Regions from separate parts of the Ruegeria sp. AG6 genome, predicted to be linked through region 1. Evidence: riboswitches for the same ligand, from Rfam matches in the RefSeq annotation. Region 1 holds a riboswitch; the other holds the start of a gene.
The links. Region 1 has a riboswitch for cobalamin ahead of ACR0I0_RS00315 (DUF1636 family protein). Riboswitches for the same ligand answer to the same signal wherever they lie in the genome.
Positions count from the first base shown of each region.

Region 1 (5,326 bases):
TTTGGGCGGCACAATGACGATGGTCGGGTCGTCTCCTCTTATCCTGCTGAACGATCTGATCCTGACGGCAAATGACAGTCTGCCGGCCTCTCAGAAAATGGAGCCCTTCGGCCTGTTCTCGGTCACGCCGATCGGTGCGGTTCTGATCCTGACGGGAATTGGTTACTTTCTGCTGTTGGGACGCTGGGTTTTGCCCGAGGCTGAAGGACCTGACAATACGGGTACCGGACAAGGGACACAGGAATACCTGCAAAGGGTCTATGGCCTCAAAGCTGATGTGTTCGAAGTCGTGGTGCCCGAGGACAGCCCCCTGGTCGGCGAGATTCTGGCCGACATCAACCACGAAAACCACCTGTACATCATTTCAACCTTCTATCGCGGCAAAACCTCGATGGTTCAGGTTTTGACAGCGGAAATTGCAGCGCCGTGTCGGCTGGCCATCGTCGGCCGCCGTTGGGAGGTCGAGAAGTTCGCCGAGAAATACGGGCTGACCGTTCTTCCGGACTTGGACATTTTCGTCGAAGAGTTCGCCCCAACCAATGCAGGCGTGGCCGAGGTGGTCATCACGCCTGACAGCAAGCTGATCGGCAAATGCCCCCGCGAGCTTTTGTTTCGCAAGACCTACGGGATGTCGCTGCTGGCCATTCACCGCGGCGAAGAGACGCTGAGCCATGTCGAGACCGAGGATCACGAATCCACGCAGATCGGGCTCGAAAAGTTTCAGGCGGGCGACATGCTTGTGGCCCATACCAGATGGGACAACCTGATGCGGATCAAACGAGATCCGGATTTCGTCGTTGTGACGACAGACTTTCCTCAGGACGAGCTGAGGCCGCAAAAAGTCGGCTGGGCCCTGGCATTCTTCGCCATTTCGCTGTCGTTGATCCTGTTCACGGACGTCCGGCTTTCACTCTGTCTTCTTACCGGCGCGGTGGGCATGATGCTGACCCGTGTGCTCAGCGTGGACGAGGCGTACCGCGCGGTCGGATGGAACACCGTATTCCTGCTCGCCTGCCTCATACCTTTGGGACAAGCCGTGCAGAACACAGGCACGGCCGCGTGGATCGCCCAGCAGATCATGATAATTCTGGACGGCTGGCCGCTCTGGTCGTTGCAAACCGGCATCGCCATTCTGGCGACGGCCTTTTCTTTGGTCATGTCCAACGTGGGGGCCACGGTCCTGCTGGTGCCTCTGGCAGTATCGATTGCGGTGGCGGCGGGTGGAAACCCGGCCGTCTTTGCCCTGACGGTCGCCATATCGACCTCGAACAGCTTCATCATCCCAACCCATCAGGTAAACGCGTTGATCATGGGTCCGGCCGGATACAAGGTGATGGATTTCGTTCGCTCCGGCGGAATAATGACGGCGCTGTTTCTGGTCGTCTCCCTGCTCATGATCAACGTCATCTATTAGCGCAAGAGGATCTGCGGTGTTCGGTGGTCTTTTCCCATCATCGGGACAGGTTCAGTCAAGGCACCCGTTCACCATAGTCTACGCCCCTTGCTAACATACTGTTCGTCGCCCGGCCCATCTCAGGCTGGGTCCCGGCACGCCATGCCGCCCATCGACGCCCACAGGTCGCTTTCCATGCCTCTGCATCATTGTTGCGCGCGACTCGCTTGACAAGCAGGCCAGCGGTGCCGCATGTCCCTTTCGTTGGTGTCGGTGACAGCCGATGAAAAGGGAATGCGTCAACGGTCTTGCCGCCAAACGCAGCCGCCCCCGCGACCGTGAACGGAGAGGATGCCCAATGCCACTGGCCCGAAAGCCGGGAAGGCGGGACATCCGACAGAGGCCCGCCTCTGGCATCCGCAAGCCGGGAGACCTGCCAACAACCGAAGTTGAAACCGGGCGGGGTGTTCCGGTGTCGGGTCCATGACCATTCGTGGCCCGCATGAAACCCCGTCCCCCGCGAAGAGGATTTGGGGGGATGAGAGACATGACCGATACCGCACCAGTCGAGTTGCTGGTCTGTACCACCTGCCGTCGCGGCCTGCCTGTGGAAGATGACACGCAACGCCCGGGCGCTTTGTTACACAAGGCTCTGGAACAGGCGGACCTGCCCGACGGTGTCACCCTGAAAGCCGTTGAATGCCTGTCAAACTGTGATCAAGGCTGTTCGATCGTGTTGCGCGGGCCGGGCCGCTGGACCTTCGTGTATGAAAACCTGAACGAAACAGATCATGTCGACGTCATCGTCGACGGCGCGACCAAGTATCTGGCCACCGAAGATGGTTTGGTGAAATGGCGCGAACGCCCCGAACATTTTCGCAAGAACTGTGCCTCGCGCATTCCCCCCATTGGAGCCTGACATGTCGAACCTCGAAAAACTCCCCGTCACAGTGATCACCGGCTTTCTGGGATCGGGCAAGACCACTTTGGTGCGTCACCTGATGCAGAACCCACAGGGCAAGCGCCTTGCTGTCGTGGTCAACGAGTTCGGCGATGTAGGCGTCGATGGCGACATCCTGAAATCCTGCGCCATTCCTGATTGCCCGGCGGAAAACATCATGGAACTGGCCAATGGCTGCATCTGCTGCACCGTGGCAGATGATTTCATTCCCACCATCGAGGCCCTGATGGCGTTGGAGCCACGCCCGGATCACATCCTGATCGAAACCAGCGGTCTGGCCCTGCCGAAACCGCTGCTCAAGGCATTCGACTGGCCTGACATCCGCTCGAAGATCACCGTCGACGGCGTGATCGCCCTGGCCGATGCCGAGGCCGTGGCCGCAGGCCGCTTCGCGCCCAATGTCGAAGCAGTGGATGCGCAGCGCATGGCCGATGACTCGATCGACCACGAAACGCCCCTTTCCGAGGTGTTCAAGGATCAGATCTCGTGCGCTGACATCATCCTGCTGACCAAGCCCGACCTCGCCGGCCCCGAAGGCGTGGCCAAAGCGCGCGAGATCATCGCCGCCGAGGCGCCGCGCCCCCTACCCGTCGTCGAAGTGGCAGAAGGTGCCGTGGACGTGCGCGTTGTGCTGGGTCTGGAAGCCGCCGCCGAGGATGACATGGACGCCCGACCCTCGCATCACGACGGCCATCACGATCACGAGCATGACGATTTCGAAAGCATCATCGTCGAGCTGCCCGAGCAGACCGATCCGGCCCAACTGGTCGCCAATATCGAACGCCTGGCCAATGAACTGAACATCCTGCGCGTCAAAGGGTATGCCGCCGTTCAGGGCAAACCCATGCGCCTGCTGGTCCAGGCAGTGGGTGCCCGCGTGCGTCACCAGTATGACCGCCCGTGGGAACCCGGTGAAGAACGCCGTTCGCGTCTGGTCGTCATCGCCGAGCATGACGATATCAAAGAGGCGGAAATCCGCGAAATCCTCGTGGGTGTGCGTGAGGCCGCCGAGTAAGCCATGCACGTCGTCTTTCGCGAAAGCCACGGGCTCGAGGAAACCGAGACCCCAACCGATCTGGGCCAGAGCCCGGCGGACCTGGTGGTGCTGTCCTTTTCGGACAGCGACCTAGGCGCTTTCGCGGCGGGCTGGCATCGTGGTGGCGGACCGGAAGGGCGAATGCCGACCCTGCGGCTGGCGAATTTGACGGCTCTGAAACACCCGCTGTCGGTCGATACCTATGTCGAACAGACGCTTCAAGGCGCCAAGGGCATTCTGATCCGTCTGATCGGCGGGGTGCCCTACTGGGCTTATGGGTTGCAGCAGGTTCTGGCGCTGGCGCAGGCCAAGGGCATCGCACTGGCGGTGCTGCCCGCCGACGGGCGCGAGGACACGCGGCTGGATGACTATTCCACCCTGCCGGTCTCGACCCTGCGGCGTCTGGCGCATCTGTGCGATACCGGCGGCGAGGTCGCGGCACAGGCGGCGCTGGCGCAGATGGCTTTGGCGGCGGGGCTTTATGCCGGTCCGGTGATGGGCGCCAAGACCTTGCCCGAATGTGGCGTGTGGTGTCCGGATCGCGGCGTAATCCCGGTGGAAACCGCATTCGAAGGCAAGACCAAACGAATCCTCGTCACCTTTTACCGCGCTTACCTGACCTCGGCAGACACCGCCCCGATCGCAGCCCTGATCCGCAGCCTGCGCGCCCGTGGATACGCGGCGGTGGGCCTGTTTGCCCCGTCTCTCAAGGCGCCTGTAGCCGCCGAATGGTTGCGGGAACAGGTTGTTGCGCTGAACCCATCTGCCATTATCAACGCCACTTCGTTTTCGGGAAAAGGCGCGTCGGGAACGTCGCCTCTGGACGCTGCAGGCGTGCCGGTGTTTCAGGTCGCTCTCGCCACCTCGCGCCGCAAAGCCTGGGCCGAGGCGGAACGCGGTTTGTCCCCGGCCGATCTTGCCATGCATGTGGTACTGCCCGAGGTGGATGGACGGATCTCAGCAGGAGTTGCGTCTTTCAAGGAACCCGGAAAACGCGATCCGCATCTGGAATACGCGCGCTTTGCACACCGTCCCGAACCGGACCGGATCGAAGCGATCATCGACCGTGTATCGGGCTGGCTTGCACTGAACGACAAACCCAAGGCAGATCAGATTCCTGCGTTGGTCCTGTCCACCTATCCCGGCAAAGACTGGCAGATGGCCCATGCGGTTGGCCTCGACGCGCTGGCCTCGGCCCAGGCGATGCTGTCCGATCTTGACGAAGAAGGCTATGACATCGCGACTGGCGTGCCGATTGCCGACACTCTTCTGGACGCACGGATTTCGTGGTCGCTTGGGGATTATCAGGATGCGCTTGCGGAATTGCCCGAGACCCTGCGCGCTGATCTGCACACCGTTTGGGGCGCGCCCGAAGATGATCCGGCCTGTGCCGATGGGGCCTTCCATTTCACCGCGCTTCGGCGCGGCAAGGCGCTGGTCGCGCTGCAACCCGAACGCGGCACGCCCGAGCTGCGGGATGACGACTATCATGACCTCTTGCGCACCCCGCGCCACGGTTATGTCGCCTTCTATCTGTGGCTGCGCAAAGGGTTGGGTGCCGATGCGCTGATCCATATCGGCGCGCATGGAACGCTGGAATGGTTGCCCGGAAAATCGGTCGCCTTGTCTGCCGATTGTTGGCCCGAGGCGCTGATCGGCGATCTGCCTGTAATCTACCCGTTCATCGTGAACGACCCGGGCGAGGCCGCGCAAGCCAAGCGCCGGATCGGAGCCGTCACACTGGGCCACATCCCGCCCCCGATGAAGGAAAGTGGCACGCCGGATCGGATGGTGCGGCTTGAATCGCTGCTGGATGAGTTTTCGAACGCCGACGGGCTTGACCCCAAACGCCGCGACCGCTTGCAGGAAGATATCCGTGATGAGGCGCAGGCGATAGGGCTGGAAAGCGATCTCGGCCTCGATCAGGCTACCTGCA
Region 1 is NZ_JBQFYQ010000001.1:64,231-69,556, reverse strand. Features, by position in the region: gene ACR0I0_RS00320 (SLC13 family permease) at 1-1,414, shown strand, start outside; cobalamin riboswitch at 1,642-1,848, shown strand; gene ACR0I0_RS00315 (DUF1636 family protein) at 1,941-2,312, shown strand; gene cobW (cobalamin biosynthesis protein CobW) at 2,314-3,369, shown strand; gene cobN (cobaltochelatase subunit CobN) at 3,373-5,326, shown strand, end outside.

Region 2 (5,326 bases), on a different contig from region 1:
CAGGTCGATCAGGTTGTCGATGTCGCTGTTCGAACTCATGGCCAATCCTGCATTGCGCCGGAGGGAGCCTCCGGCGGGAGTATTTGGGAAAAGATAAAGCTCAGAACGGCAGCTTGATGTCTTTGGGCAGGCCCATGCTTTCGGTCAGCTTGGCCATTTCAGCCTGCGAACGTTCGGTTGCCTTGGTCTGCGCATCCTTGATGGCGGCCAGGATCAGGTCTTCGACCACTTCCTTGTCATCGCCGTTGAAGATGGAAGGGTCGATATCCAGACCTTTGAGTTCACCCTTGGCCGTCGCCGTTGCCTTGACCAGGCCTGCACCGGATTCGCCGACAACCATCATGTTGTTCAGCTCTTCCTGCATTTCGGTCATCTTGGTTTGCAGGTCCTGCGCGGATTTCATCATCTTGGCCATGTCGCCCAGACCGCCAAGCCCGCCGAGTCCTTTCAGCATAGTATTCTCCTGTGTCTCCGTTTGCGCTCTAGATACGGGCAGCAGCGACATGGCACAAGGGTTCTCCCGCCGGTCGGAGGCTCATCCGTTCCGGTCGGCATGTTGATCAGCGCAGGCGTCAGCAGGAACGTGCTAACCATCTGCGACACCATATTTGCCAGCAGGCCCGGCAAGCGCAGATCGTCCTTGGCGCGCATATGGTCTGCTGCCGAGACTGATCACACAGGGCAAAGAAAATCTGGGCGCGGTTCGAATGGCTACGCGGCATCCGGATCAGAATTGTCACGGGCCGCCTTCCGCTGGCCGGTGTCGCAACAAACGATCTGAGACATGCGGGCGGATGTGTTCGATCGAAACCTCGGTCAGCTTCGTTTGAAACGGGGGGTGACGGGCCGCGGGGTCAGTCTTCCTCGAACGGGTCCCACTCGTCTTCCACCTCGGGAAGCGCTTCGGTCTCGACCTTGGCGGCGCGTTGCTCCGGCGTTTCGATCCTAGTGATTTTCGCCTTTGGGAATTGCGCCAATACCGCCTGCACCAAAGGATGTTGTTCGGCCTCGGATTTCAGTGCGAGCTCGGCCTCATCCCTGACTTCTGCAATCGTGGGGGCTTCTCCGTCCGAGACGATCGAGACAGCCCACCGATTTCCTGTCCAGCGTTGCAAGGCAGTGCCCAGTCGTGGCGCCAGATCCGCCGGTGCCTGGGTGGCGGGTGTGAATTCGATTCGTCCGGGTTGATAGGAGACGAGGCGCACGCCGTTTTCCACCTCGACCAGCAACTTTACGTCGCGATTGGTCCGGATCAGTTCCACCACGTGGTCGAAGGTCGGGTAATGGGCAAGGGCCGTCTGGGCATCCTGCGCCAGGGCTGCAACCGGTGCGCCACCGGAACCGCGAGGGGACGGCGCGTAGGCAGGTGGATGGGTCGCGCCAGCCGGCGCCGGACCGGCGCCCGGTCGGGATATCGAAACGCCGCCATTGGGCCCGCCCGGCGGTGGTGGCGGGGCATCTTGCAACCGTTTGATCAGCTCTTCGGGGCTGGGCAAATCCGCCACATGGGTCAGGCGAATAACGGCCATTTCAGCGGCCATCATGGCGTTGGGCGCAGCCGAGACTTCCTCGAGCGCCTTCAGCAGCATTTGCCACATCCGGGTCAGAACCCGCATCGGCAGAGCCTCGGCCATGTGTTGGCCCCGGGTCCGTTCATCCGGAGAAACCGTCGGATCCTGCGCCGCGTCAGGCGTGATCTTCACGACGGACACCCAATGCGTGATCTCGGCCAGATCGCGCAGCACCGCCAGCGGGTCTGCGCCTTCGGCGTATTGGCCGCTCAACTCGGTAAGTGCTCCGGCGGCATCGCCGCGCAGGATCATATCCATAAGGTCCAGAACCCGGCCACGGTCTGCCAGTCCAAGCATTGCACGGACCTGATCGGCGGTCGTCTCGCCAGCCCCATGCGAAATCGCCTGATCCAGCAACGAGGTCGCATCCCGGGCCGATCCTTCCGCTGCTCGGGTGATCAGCGCCAGCGCGTCTTCGGCGATCTGGGCGTTTTCCGCTTCGGCGATCTTGCGCAGCAGGCCAATCATGTCTTCGGGTTCGATCCGGCGCAGGTCGAAACGCTGGCAGCGGGACAGCACAGTGACAGGGACTTTGCGGATTTCAGTGGTTGCGAAGATGAACTTCACATGCGCGGGCGGTTCTTCCAACGTCTTGAGCAGCGCGTTGAACGCGCTGGTCGAGAGCATATGAACCTCGTCGATGATGTAAATCTTGTAACGCGCGCTGGCGGCGCGATAGCGGACACTGTCAATGATCTCGCGGATGTCGTTGACGCCCGTACGGCTGGCGGCGTCCATCTCCATCACGTCGACATGGCGGCCTTCCATGATGGCGACACAATGTTCACACTGACCGCAGGGTTCGGTCGTGGGGCCACCGGTTCCGTCGGGTCCGATGCAGTTCATGCCCTTGGCGATGATCCTTGCGGTCGTGGTTTTGCCGGTGCCGCGAATGCCGGTCATGATGAAGGCCTGCGCGATCCGGTCGGCCGCGAACGCGTTTTTCAGGGTGCGCACCATGGCATCCTGACCCACCAGATCGGCAAAGGTTTCCGGGCGATACTTGCGGGCGAGAACCTGATAGGCGGGGCTGGAGCTGTCTGTCATGTCTTCTCGTTGGGATTCGGTGCTTGGGCACAGCGTAGTGGCCACCGTTGCCCGCGTCCACAGCGTGGCGCGATGATTTTTGATTTAGAAACGAGTCGCTTTCGCACTAAACTGCATCAGCGGATTTAATGGCTCATTTTTGTAAAGAGTTCTTTGGGGAGGACAGGATTCATGTCGCAGTTGGTGATCTATGCCCTGCAAGTCGGTGGCGGAACGCTGGCGCTGACCTCGATGCCCGGACGCGGCGGAGATTACTCCAGCGATCTGGATATGATCGCAGCGTGGCAGCCGGGGCTTGTTGTTTCGATGACGACGGATGTCGAAATGCTTCAGGACGGGGCGCAGGAATTTGGAAGCGATATTCAAAGCCGCGCCAGCCGATGGGTTCACCTGCCGATCGAAGATTTCGGAGCGCCGACAAAAGCGATTGATGACGCGTGGCCGTCCGTCAGCGCCGCGGCCCGGCACGCGCTGTCCGGCGGAGGTCGCGTATTGGTACACTGCCGCGGGGGCTGTGGCAGGTCAGGTATGATTGTCCTGCGGCTGATGGTCGAATGCGGCGAAGGCGCGGACACGGCGCTGCAACGATTGCGGGCGGTGCGCCCTTGCGCCGTCGAAACGGATGCGCAACTGGCCTGGGCCTCTCGGCGTGCCCAGGCACAGGTCAGTCTGGACTCAGATTGAAATCTGCGCGGGCGCGCAAGCAGGTTTTCGAGGCCGGATCGTAGAAACTTCGATCATCGCGCAGGGTAGGGTTTTCACGACGCCGGATGGCATCGCACTGAACGTGTTTCCGAAGATCAGGTCGGCATAGCCGTTCAGCGGCTCAATCGCGGTTTCGGGCTGCGTCCCGCAAAAGACACGAATGCGGTCTGATTGCGCGCGGAAAATTGCATGACATCCTTCGCTGCAATGTGACAGCGCGCTGCTGCCCTCAATCTCGAAATCGTCACTTGTGGCCGAGGTCGCCTGGGCCATGGCTTCGGATATCGAGCGCGCCAGCCGCGCCAAAGCGGGACAGGTTTTGCCCGTCCGCTGACATACTGTTGCACTGAATTCATGTGTCTTTGTCTTCCAGATCATCCTGCGCCCTCCGCGCTTGGTGGACAGGATATTTGGGACAGGTGGGACAGCGTGATGCCGTCAGGACCTGCCCGGACACCCCGCCCGAGTTTCGGTTTCGTTTCCGATGGCAGGTCTCCTGACTTGCGGGTCATCGCTTTGCCGACCTTCCCAGCCTTTGGGCCAGTGGTGTTTCGGCATCGCTTACCGCTTACAGTTGCGGGGGCAGTCGCGGATTTGGTTGTTGCCTGCATGACCAGACATTACCGCACCGTGTTCCCTTTTCATCCCGACCCCTTGTGGAGGCCGGAAACCATCACACAACCGCTAGCGTTTGAGCACGCATCGAGTCAAGCCGATCTTTTGACCGGACGCTTGGTCATGCTGGATACGGTGTTGGTTCATGCATAGTGTCGAGGGCGTTGAGGTTCGGAAACCGGATTTACCAAGCGCAAAGCCAGAGATCATGTTGGACACAGAGCAAACGGTAATGACCGAAGAATTTCGCTTTCCGTCCGGGCAGAAAACACTGTCTGCCCGGTTGTACAGCCCGCTGTCTTCGCCCGAAATCGTCGTCGTGCTGAACAGTGCAACGGGTGTGCCGCGCGATTATTACCGTCATTTCGCACGATGGCTTGCTGCCGAGCAGGGTATGGCCTGCCTGACCTATGACTATCGCGATTACGGGCATTCCTTGACCGGCCGCCTGAAAGATTCGCGTGCGACCATGGCGGATTGGGCCTTGATCGACATGCCCGCGGCACGGGCAGAAATGCGCAGACGGTTTCCCGATTCGCAGCATTGGACCATCGGCCATTCGATCGGCGCGATGTTGGGGCCTGTGCAGCCGGATATCGATCTGATTGATCGCATGATCTGTGTGTGTTCGGGGCTGGTAACCCTAAGCGACCATCCATGGCCCTATCGTGGTTTGGCAGGATTGTTCTGGTATGGTCATGCCCCGCTTTTGGCCCGAGCCCTTGGCTACCTTCCCGGAAAGGCGATCGGGTTCGGCTCGGATCTGCCGGCATCGGTCTATTGGCAGTGGCGCAAATGGTGTACGGCGCCTTTGAACTATGTGCCTGAAATCGGGCATGAGTTACCTGCGGCGCAGTGGAAGGATTCTGGAACGCCCGTGGATTTGTTCACCTTCGAGGACGACCAGATGGTGCCGCCGGAAGCGGTTTGGCGGCTTGCGGATCTTTACGGCCCCGATGCCAACCGCCACCTGCTGAGCCCTGCCGATTTCGGGTTGCCCGAGGTTGGTCATATCGGAGCATTTGCCCGGCGCAATGCAGCGGTTTGGCCGCGACTGATCGCTTGATCAGACGCGGCGCAGGACGGGCCGGGCACCGCCCAACGATCACCGGTTGCGAAGTTTCTTTTCCTTCATGACGCCACGGACCATCTTGCCGAACGCTTTGTCCCGCGCCCGGGACTGCGCGACGGTTTCAGAATTGCGCTGATCTTCGCGCCGAAGCTTGCGCCACCGGTCCAATCGAGCCGGATCAAGCGTGCCGTGGCTTATTGCCTTTTGCACGGCACATCCGGGCTCGGAGCTGTGCTGGCAATCCGAAAAACGGCAGTCCCGGCTCAACTCGGCAAGGTCCGAGAAAACGTCGTCGATCCCGTCCCGAGCGTCCAGC
Region 2 is NZ_JBQFYQ010000015.1:6,795-12,120, forward strand. Features, by position in the region: gene recR (recombination mediator RecR) at 1-39, opposite strand, end outside; gene ACR0I0_RS19350 (YbaB/EbfC family nucleoid-associated protein) at 101-454, opposite strand; gene ACR0I0_RS19355 (DNA polymerase III subunit gamma/tau) at 855-2,618, opposite strand; gene ACR0I0_RS19360 (protein-tyrosine phosphatase family protein) at 2,790-3,302, shown strand; gene ACR0I0_RS19365 (hypothetical protein) at 3,294-3,701, opposite strand; cobalamin riboswitch at 3,793-4,013, opposite strand; gene ACR0I0_RS19370 (alpha/beta hydrolase family protein) at 4,171-5,004, shown strand; gene rsgA (ribosome small subunit-dependent GTPase A) at 5,044-5,326, opposite strand, start outside.
Region 2: it holds a riboswitch for cobalamin, as region 1 does, so the genes downstream of both, ACR0I0_RS19365 (hypothetical protein) here and ACR0I0_RS00315 (DUF1636 family protein) in region 1, are expected to answer to the same signal.